Regions from separate parts of the Thalassiella azotivora genome, predicted to be linked through region 3. Evidence: riboswitches for the same ligand, from Rfam matches in the RefSeq annotation. Region 3 holds a riboswitch; each other region holds the start of a gene.
The links. A riboswitch is a leader RNA that binds a small molecule or an ion and turns the genes downstream of it on or off. The one in region 3 is predicted to bind S-adenosylmethionine.
Positions count from the first base shown of each region.

Region 1 (2,253 bases), on a different contig from region 3:
GCGGACCTCGTCCCGGTTCTCGAGCCACCGGGCGACGGCCTCGGCGTTCTGCACGTGCCGCTCGACCCGCAGGCTCAGGGTCTCCAGGCCCTGCGCGATGAGGAAGGCGTTGAAGGGCGACACCGCGGCACCCAGGTCGCGCAGCAGCTGGACCCTGGCCTTGAGCACGTACGACAGGTTCGCGCCGAGCGGGCTGCCGACGCCGAGGTCCCGGGCGTAGACCAGCCCGTGGTAGCTCGGGTCCGGCTGGTTGAACCCCGGGAAGCGCTGCGGGTCGCGCGCGTAGTCGAAGGTGCCGCCGTCGACGATGACGCCGGCGATGGACGTGCCGTGGCCACCCAGGTACTTGGTGGCGGAGTGGATGACCACGTCGGCGCCCCACTCCAGCGGGCGCACGAGGTAGGGCGTGGCGACGGTGTTGTCCACCACCAGCGGCACGCCCACCTCGTGGGCGACGCCCGCGACGCCCTCGATGTCGAGCACGTCCTGCTTGGGGTTGGGGACGGTCTCGGCGAAGAAGGCCTTGGTGCTCTCGGTGGCGGCGCGGCGCCAGGCGTCGAGGTCGTCGGGGTCGCTGACGAAGTCGACCGTGACACCCAGCTTCGGGAAGGTGTGCCGCAGCAGGTTGTACGTGCCGCCGTACAGGCTCGGGCTCGCGACCACGTGGTCCCCGGCCTCGGCGACGTTGAGCAGCGCCAGGGCCTCCGCCGACTGCCCCGACGAGACCAGCAGAGCGCCGACGCCGCCCTCGAGGTCGGCGACGCGCTGCTCGACCGCGTCGGTGGTGGGGTTCATCAGGCGCGTGTAGATGTTGCCGAACTCCTTGAGCCCGAACAGGTTCGCCGCGTGGTCGGTGTCGTCGAAGACGTAGGACGTCGTCTGGTAGATCGGCAGCGCGCGGGCGCCCGTCGTCGGGTCGGGGGCCTGCCCCGCGTGGATCTGCCGGGTCTCGAAGGACCATCCCTGCGTCATGGTGTGCCTCCTGGGTCGTGGATGAGGGGGCGGCCCGTCCTGGGGCCGGGGGCGACGCCGCCCGGGGCGGGTCGCGCCGCGCCGGGACCAGGTGGTCCGGAGCGCGCGACGGGGCGGGGGTGGCGTCAGCGACGCATTCGACGGGTCGTTCGACAGGTCACGGCGGCCTCCTCGGGTACCGGGGCCCGTGCCGCGGGCCCGCGCTTGCCGGGCGCCGTCGCGGCGTCCGACCCGGTCATCACCCGGGGCACCCCACCGCGGAGGAGGGTTGCCGCCCAGCGAGCCGGGGCTTGGCGCTGGGACTCATGACCTGTGAAGGAGGGTACGCGAGCGCCGACCGGCCACGACAACCGCGTCTCGCCAGTCGGACCGCTCGTCTCGCCCGTCACCCGATCAGCCGCGTGCCACCTGCAGGTCCCGCTGCCGGTCCGCCTCCGCCCACCCGGGCGGGATCCCACCGTCCAGGCAGCGCCGCAGCAGGCCCGCCAGGGAGTGCCCGGGGTCGGCGGCCAGGGCGAGGTCGCACAGGTCGGAGGCGGGGGCGCCGTCGCCCGCCCACCAGGACATCCACGCGAGCACCGCCAGCGGCGGGGCAGCCTCCGGGCCGTCCGACACCCGGACGAGGTGGCGCAGCACCGTCCCGGCCGCCTCCAGCCGAGCGCGCTCCGGGCGCAGGGGGTCGCGGGCTCCGAAGACGCGGTCGAGCAGACGCCCCGCCTCCCGGTCGCCGGCCCCGCGGGACAGCAGCCGCTCCGGGCCGTCGCCGGCACCGGGAGCGCACGCCAGCATCATGGCGTCGCGCAGCACGGGGTCGGCCAACCCGGCCAGCAGGGCGGCGTCCTGCACGAGCGCCACCGCGACGTCCACGTCGCCGTCCACCGCCCGCTCCCCCGAGCCGCCCGTGCCGTCGCCCGCGCGCAGGCGGTGGGACCAGGTCCGCAGGACCTCCTGGCGCCACCGGACGAGATCGGCCGTGTCCTGAGGGGGCACGGCACCGGGCCGTAGGGCGGCCTCCCGGACCGCCCGACGGACGGACGCAGCGGCGGGTGACAGGTCGCCGAGGAGGTCCCCGCGTCCCGACGCGACGCTCAACCCCCGGTAGACCAGCTCCGCCTGCGCCTGGCTGTCCCGCACCTCGTCCAGCGGTCGCCCGTCCGCCGGGCAGCAGTCCCCCGCGCAGGTCAGGCAGCGGTAGCGCCCGCCGCCCACCCACCAGGCGTCCAGCAACGGGATGCCGTGCTCGGCCAGCGCCGCCGCGGCCAGCGCCACGACGTCCGCGGC
Region 1 covers NZ_BAAGTX010000005.1:164,690-166,942, forward strand. Annotated here, with positions in the region: gene ACYVQV_RS05335 (bifunctional o-acetylhomoserine/o-acetylserine sulfhydrylase) at 1-972, opposite strand, end outside; SAM riboswitch class IV at 1,168-1,283, opposite strand; gene ACYVQV_RS05340 (DUF4192 domain-containing protein) at 1,366-2,253, opposite strand, start outside.
Region 1: another riboswitch for S-adenosylmethionine. It lies ahead of ACYVQV_RS05335 (bifunctional o-acetylhomoserine/o-acetylserine sulfhydrylase); the one in region 3 lies ahead of ACYVQV_RS11585 (methionine ABC transporter ATP-binding protein).

Region 2 (2,253 bases), on a different contig from region 3:
GGCGGGCGCGTTGGTCTGGCACCGGCGGGACTACGCCGTCGGTGACCTCGACGGCGCCTGGTTCGTCCACACCGCGACGGGGGACGCGGACGTCGACGCGCGGGTCGCCGCCGACGCGGAGGCCACCCGGGTGTGGTGCGTCAACGCGGGGGACGCCGAGGCGTCGTCTGCGTGGACGCCCGCGGTCGCACGGGTCGACGACGTCACCGTCGCGGTCTCCGCCGGCGGGGACCCGCGACGGGCGGCCCGGCTGCGGGACGGCGTCGCGGCGGCGCTGGAGACCGGCGACCTCCCGCTGCGCCGGCACCGCCGCCGCGCGCCGGGCTCCGTCAGCTCCGTCGGTTCCGTGGCGCTCGTCGGCGGCGGACCGGGGGACGACGCGCTGCTCACCACCCGCGGGCGGCGCCTGCTGGCCGAGGCGGACGTCGTCGTCGTCGACCGGCTCGCACCCCGGTCGGTCGTGGACCGGCTGGACGACGACGTGCTCGTCGTCGACGTCGGCAAGACCCCGGGGAACCACCCCGTGCCGCAGCACGAGATCAACGCGCTGCTCGTCGAGCACGCCCTGCTCGGGCGGCGGGTCGTCCGGCTCAAGGGCGGCGACCCGTACGTCCTCGGCCGCGGTGGGGAGGAGCTCGCCGCCTGCCGGGAGGCCGGCGTCCCGGTCGAGGTCGTCCCCGGCGTGACCAGCGCCGTCGCGGTGCCGGCCGCCGCCGGCATCCCGGTCACCCATCGCGGCGTGGCGAGGTCGTTCAGCGTGCTCACCGGGCACGACGAGCTGGCCGCCGTCCCGGGCGGTGGTGAGCACACCGTCGTCCTGCTCATGGGCGTGACCCGGCTCGCGGACAGCTGCCGCACGCTCGTCGAGGGTGGCCGGTCGCCGTCCACCCCGGTCGCGGTCGTGGAGAAGGGGTACGGCCCCGACCAGCGCGTCACCGTCGGCACGCTCGGCACGATCGCCGCCCGCGCCGCCGAGGTCGGCGTCCAGGCGCCGGCTGTCGTGGTCGTCGGGGACGTCGTCCGCCTCGGCCCCGCCTGGACCTGACCGACCGCGCACCCCCCTCCCGGGTCCGCACTCAGCGGGCTGAGTGCCCCAAACGGCGCCCGGGGTGCGCACTCAGCGGGCTGAGTGCGCCATCGGGGGGACGGTCGGTCCGAGGGGCGAGACGTTCTGGCCCGCCCCTTGGACGGCGTCCGTCTCGTCTCCTACTCTCGTCACAGGTCATGAGCGCCAGCGCCAAGCCCCGGCTCGCTGGCCGGCAACCCTCCTCCGCGGTGGGGTGCCCCGGGTGAGGACCTGGCCGTACCGAGGTGGTGCGGCAAGTGCGGACCCGTGCGGGTCCCCGGCCCGACGAGGTAGTGATGACTTTCGTGTCCGAACGGCGCACCCCCACCTGCTCGACCGGCTCGACGACCGGCGCCCCCACGCCGAGCGCCGCCAGCGAGCCCCTGCTGCCCGTCGTCGGCGGTGACCTGCAGGTCCCGCTGGCCACCGGCGGCACCACCCGCTACGCCAACCTCGACTACGCGGCGAGCGCCCCCGCGCTCGAGGTCGTCGTCGAGCACGTCGAGAAGGTGCTGCCGTACTACGCGTCCGTGCACCGCGGCGCGGGGTTCGCCTCCCAGGTCAGCACCGCGCTGTACGAGGCGTCCCGGCAGGCGGTCGCGGACTTCCTCGACACCCGCGCGGACGACGTCGTGGTCTTCACCCGGCACACCACCGACAGCCTCAACCTGCTCGCCGGGTGCGTCCCCGAGGGCGGGCGCGTGGTCGTCCTGGACCTGGAGCACCACGCGAACCTGCTGCCGTGGCAGCGGATCGCGCACGAGGTCCTGCCCGTCGCCGACACCCTCGAGGACACGCTCACGGCTGTCAGCCGGGCGCTGGCGACCGCCCCGACCGCGCTGCTCGCGATCACCGGAGCCAGCAATGTCACCGGTGAGGAGCTGCCCGTCGACGTCCTCGTGGCCCTGGCTCACGCGCACGGCACCCGGGTCGTGGTGGACGCCGCCCAGCTGGCCCCGCACCGTCGGATCTCGCTGCGCCGCAGCGGGGTCGACTACGTGGCGTTCTCCGGGCACAAGATCTACGCGCCGTACGGCGCGGGTGTCCTCGCCGGCCGGCGGGACTGGCTCGACGCCGGCCGCCCGCACCTCGCAGGGGGAGGTGCGGTGCGGTCCGTGGCGGTCGAGGAGACCACGTGGGCGCCGGCGCCGCAGCGGCACGAGGCCGGGTCGCCGAACGTGGTGGGC
Region 2 covers NZ_BAAGTX010000010.1:75,965-78,217, reverse strand. Annotated here, with positions in the region: gene cobA (uroporphyrinogen-III C-methyltransferase) at 1-1,045, shown strand, start outside; SAM riboswitch class IV at 1,221-1,332, shown strand; gene ACYVQV_RS08550 (aminotransferase class V-fold PLP-dependent enzyme) at 1,363-2,253, shown strand, end outside.
Region 2: another riboswitch for S-adenosylmethionine. It lies ahead of ACYVQV_RS08550 (aminotransferase class V-fold PLP-dependent enzyme); the one in region 3 lies ahead of ACYVQV_RS11585 (methionine ABC transporter ATP-binding protein).

Region 3 (2,253 bases):
TGCGGTCCGCCGTGACGGACGCCGCCCTGGAGCTGTTCGCGCAGCGGGGGTACGACGGCACCACGGTCGACGCGGTCGCCGAGCGGGCCGGGGTGGCCCGGCGCACCTTCTTCCGGCACTTCGCCACCAAGGACGACGCGGTGCTCCCGGACCACGAGGCGCTGCTGGGACGGGTCCAGGCCGTCCTCGACGGCTGGGACGGCGACCCGCTCGACGCCCTGCTGCCCGCGGCCCACGTCGTCCTGGACGCCTACCTCGCCGAGCGGGAGGTGGCGGTGGCCCGGTACGGCGTCCTCGCCCGGGTGCCGGAGCTGCGGGAGCGCGAGCGCGCCGTCGTCACCCGGTACGAGCGGGCGTTCGCGTCGTTCCTGCGCGCCCGGCTGCCCCGCGGGACGGAGGGCCCGCCCGCAGGGGCACCGGCGGGGGCGGCCTCGCCGGCGGACGTGCTGCCCGACGTGCTCGCCGCCGCGCTCGTCGCCGCGCACAACGGGGTCCTCAGGCAGTGGCTGCGCGACCCCGCCGGCGTGGACGCCGCGGCGCGGCTCGACGAGGCGCTCGGCTGGGTCGTGCGGTCCCTCACGGAGGGGCCGGTCGCGCCCAGGCGCGCCGCGGGAGCGGACGTCGGCGCCGCGCAGACCCTGCGCAGGATCCGGGCCCTGGCGGACGAGGCGCTGCGCGGCGAGGGCTCCGAGCCGGTCTGAGGGCGCGGAATGGGCGGTCGCGCGGATACCTGCTATCCACCACGCGTGCCGTCTCGCATGCCGGACGCATCGGCGGGTGCTGACCCTGCGCCGTAGGATTCATCCCATCACCATCCAGAGCGACTGAGAGACCTGGCTCGTCGACGTCGCAGCAACCACCGCGGACGGCTCATCGGAGCGCCCCCGGGGCGGTGCTAACGCCAGGACCGATGGAGCAGCACCACGCCGGCCCGACCGTCCGCGCCTGCCGCGACCCGGCAGCACGCGACGGCGCGCCCCGTCACCGTGAGGAACCCTCGACGTGATTCGCCTCGACTCGGTCCGCAAGGTCTTCCGACCACCCGGCCGCCCCGACCGCCAGGTCATCGCCCTCGACGACGTCACCGTCCACGTCCCCGCCGGCGAGGTGCTCGGCGTGGTCGGGCCGAGCGGCTCCGGCAAGAGCACCCTCGCCCGCTGCGTCAACCTGCTCGAGCGGCCGACGTCCGGGACGGTCACGGTCGACGGCGCCGAGCTCACCGCGCTCGCCGAACCCGAGCTCCGTCTGGCCCGCCGCCGGATCGGCATGATCTTCCAGCACTTCAACCTCCTCGACTCGCGCACCGCCGCCGGCAACGTCGAGCACCCGCTGCAGCTGGCCGGCGTCCCGCGCGCCCGGCGCCGCGCCCGCGCCGAGGAGCTGCTCGACCTGGTCGGGCTGGCCGACAAGCGCGACGTCCACCCCGCCCAGCTGTCCGGCGGGCAGAAGCAGCGCGTCGCGATCGCCCGCGCCCTGGCCGCCGAGCCCGCCGTGCTCCTCTGCGACGAGGCCACGTCGGCGCTCGACCCGGTCAGCACCGCGTCCGTGCTGTCCCTGCTGCGGCGACTGCGCGCCGACCTCGACCTCACCGTCCTGCTCATCACGCACGAGATGGACGTCGTCAAGGCCGTCTGCGACTCCGCCGTCCTGCTCGAGCACGGCAGGGTCGTGGACGCCGGTCACCTCGCCGACGTCAGCACCCGGCCCGACTCGGCGCTGGCCGACCACCTCGTCCCACCGCTGCCCCCGGTCGCCGTCGCGACCGGCCGCCACCTCGTCGAGGTCACCCTCACCGGGGACGTCGGCTCCGACGCCGTCCTCGCGCTGCTCGTGCGCGAGCACGGCCTCGACGTCGACGTCGCCGGTGGCCGCGTCGAGACCGTCGGCGGCCAGCGCTTCGGGCGCCTGCAGCTCGCCGTCGCCGGCGACGAGGCCGTGGTGGCCCGCGCGGCCACCGACCTCACCCGGCGCGGCGCCCACGTCAGCGCCCCGGCGCTCGCGGGGGTGACGCCGTGAGCTGGGACCGGATCGCCCCGCAGCTGCTCGACGCGACGTACGAGACGCTCTACATGGTCGGCGTCGCCACGACGCTGACCGTGCTGCTCGGCGTCCCGCTCGGGGTGCTGCTCGTGACCAGCGCCGCCGACGGCCTGCGACCGCACGCCGGCCTCCAACGGGTGCTCGGGGCGGTCGTCAACCTCGGCCGCGCCCTGCCGTTCATCATCCTGCTCGTCGCCGTCGCGCCGGTGACCC
Region 3 covers NZ_BAAGTX010000015.1:4,341-6,593, reverse strand. Annotated here, with positions in the region: gene ACYVQV_RS11590 (TetR family transcriptional regulator) at 1-701, shown strand, start outside; SAM riboswitch class I at 809-917, shown strand; gene ACYVQV_RS11585 (methionine ABC transporter ATP-binding protein) at 1,003-2,016, shown strand; gene ACYVQV_RS11580 (ABC transporter permease subunit) at 2,070-2,253, shown strand, end outside.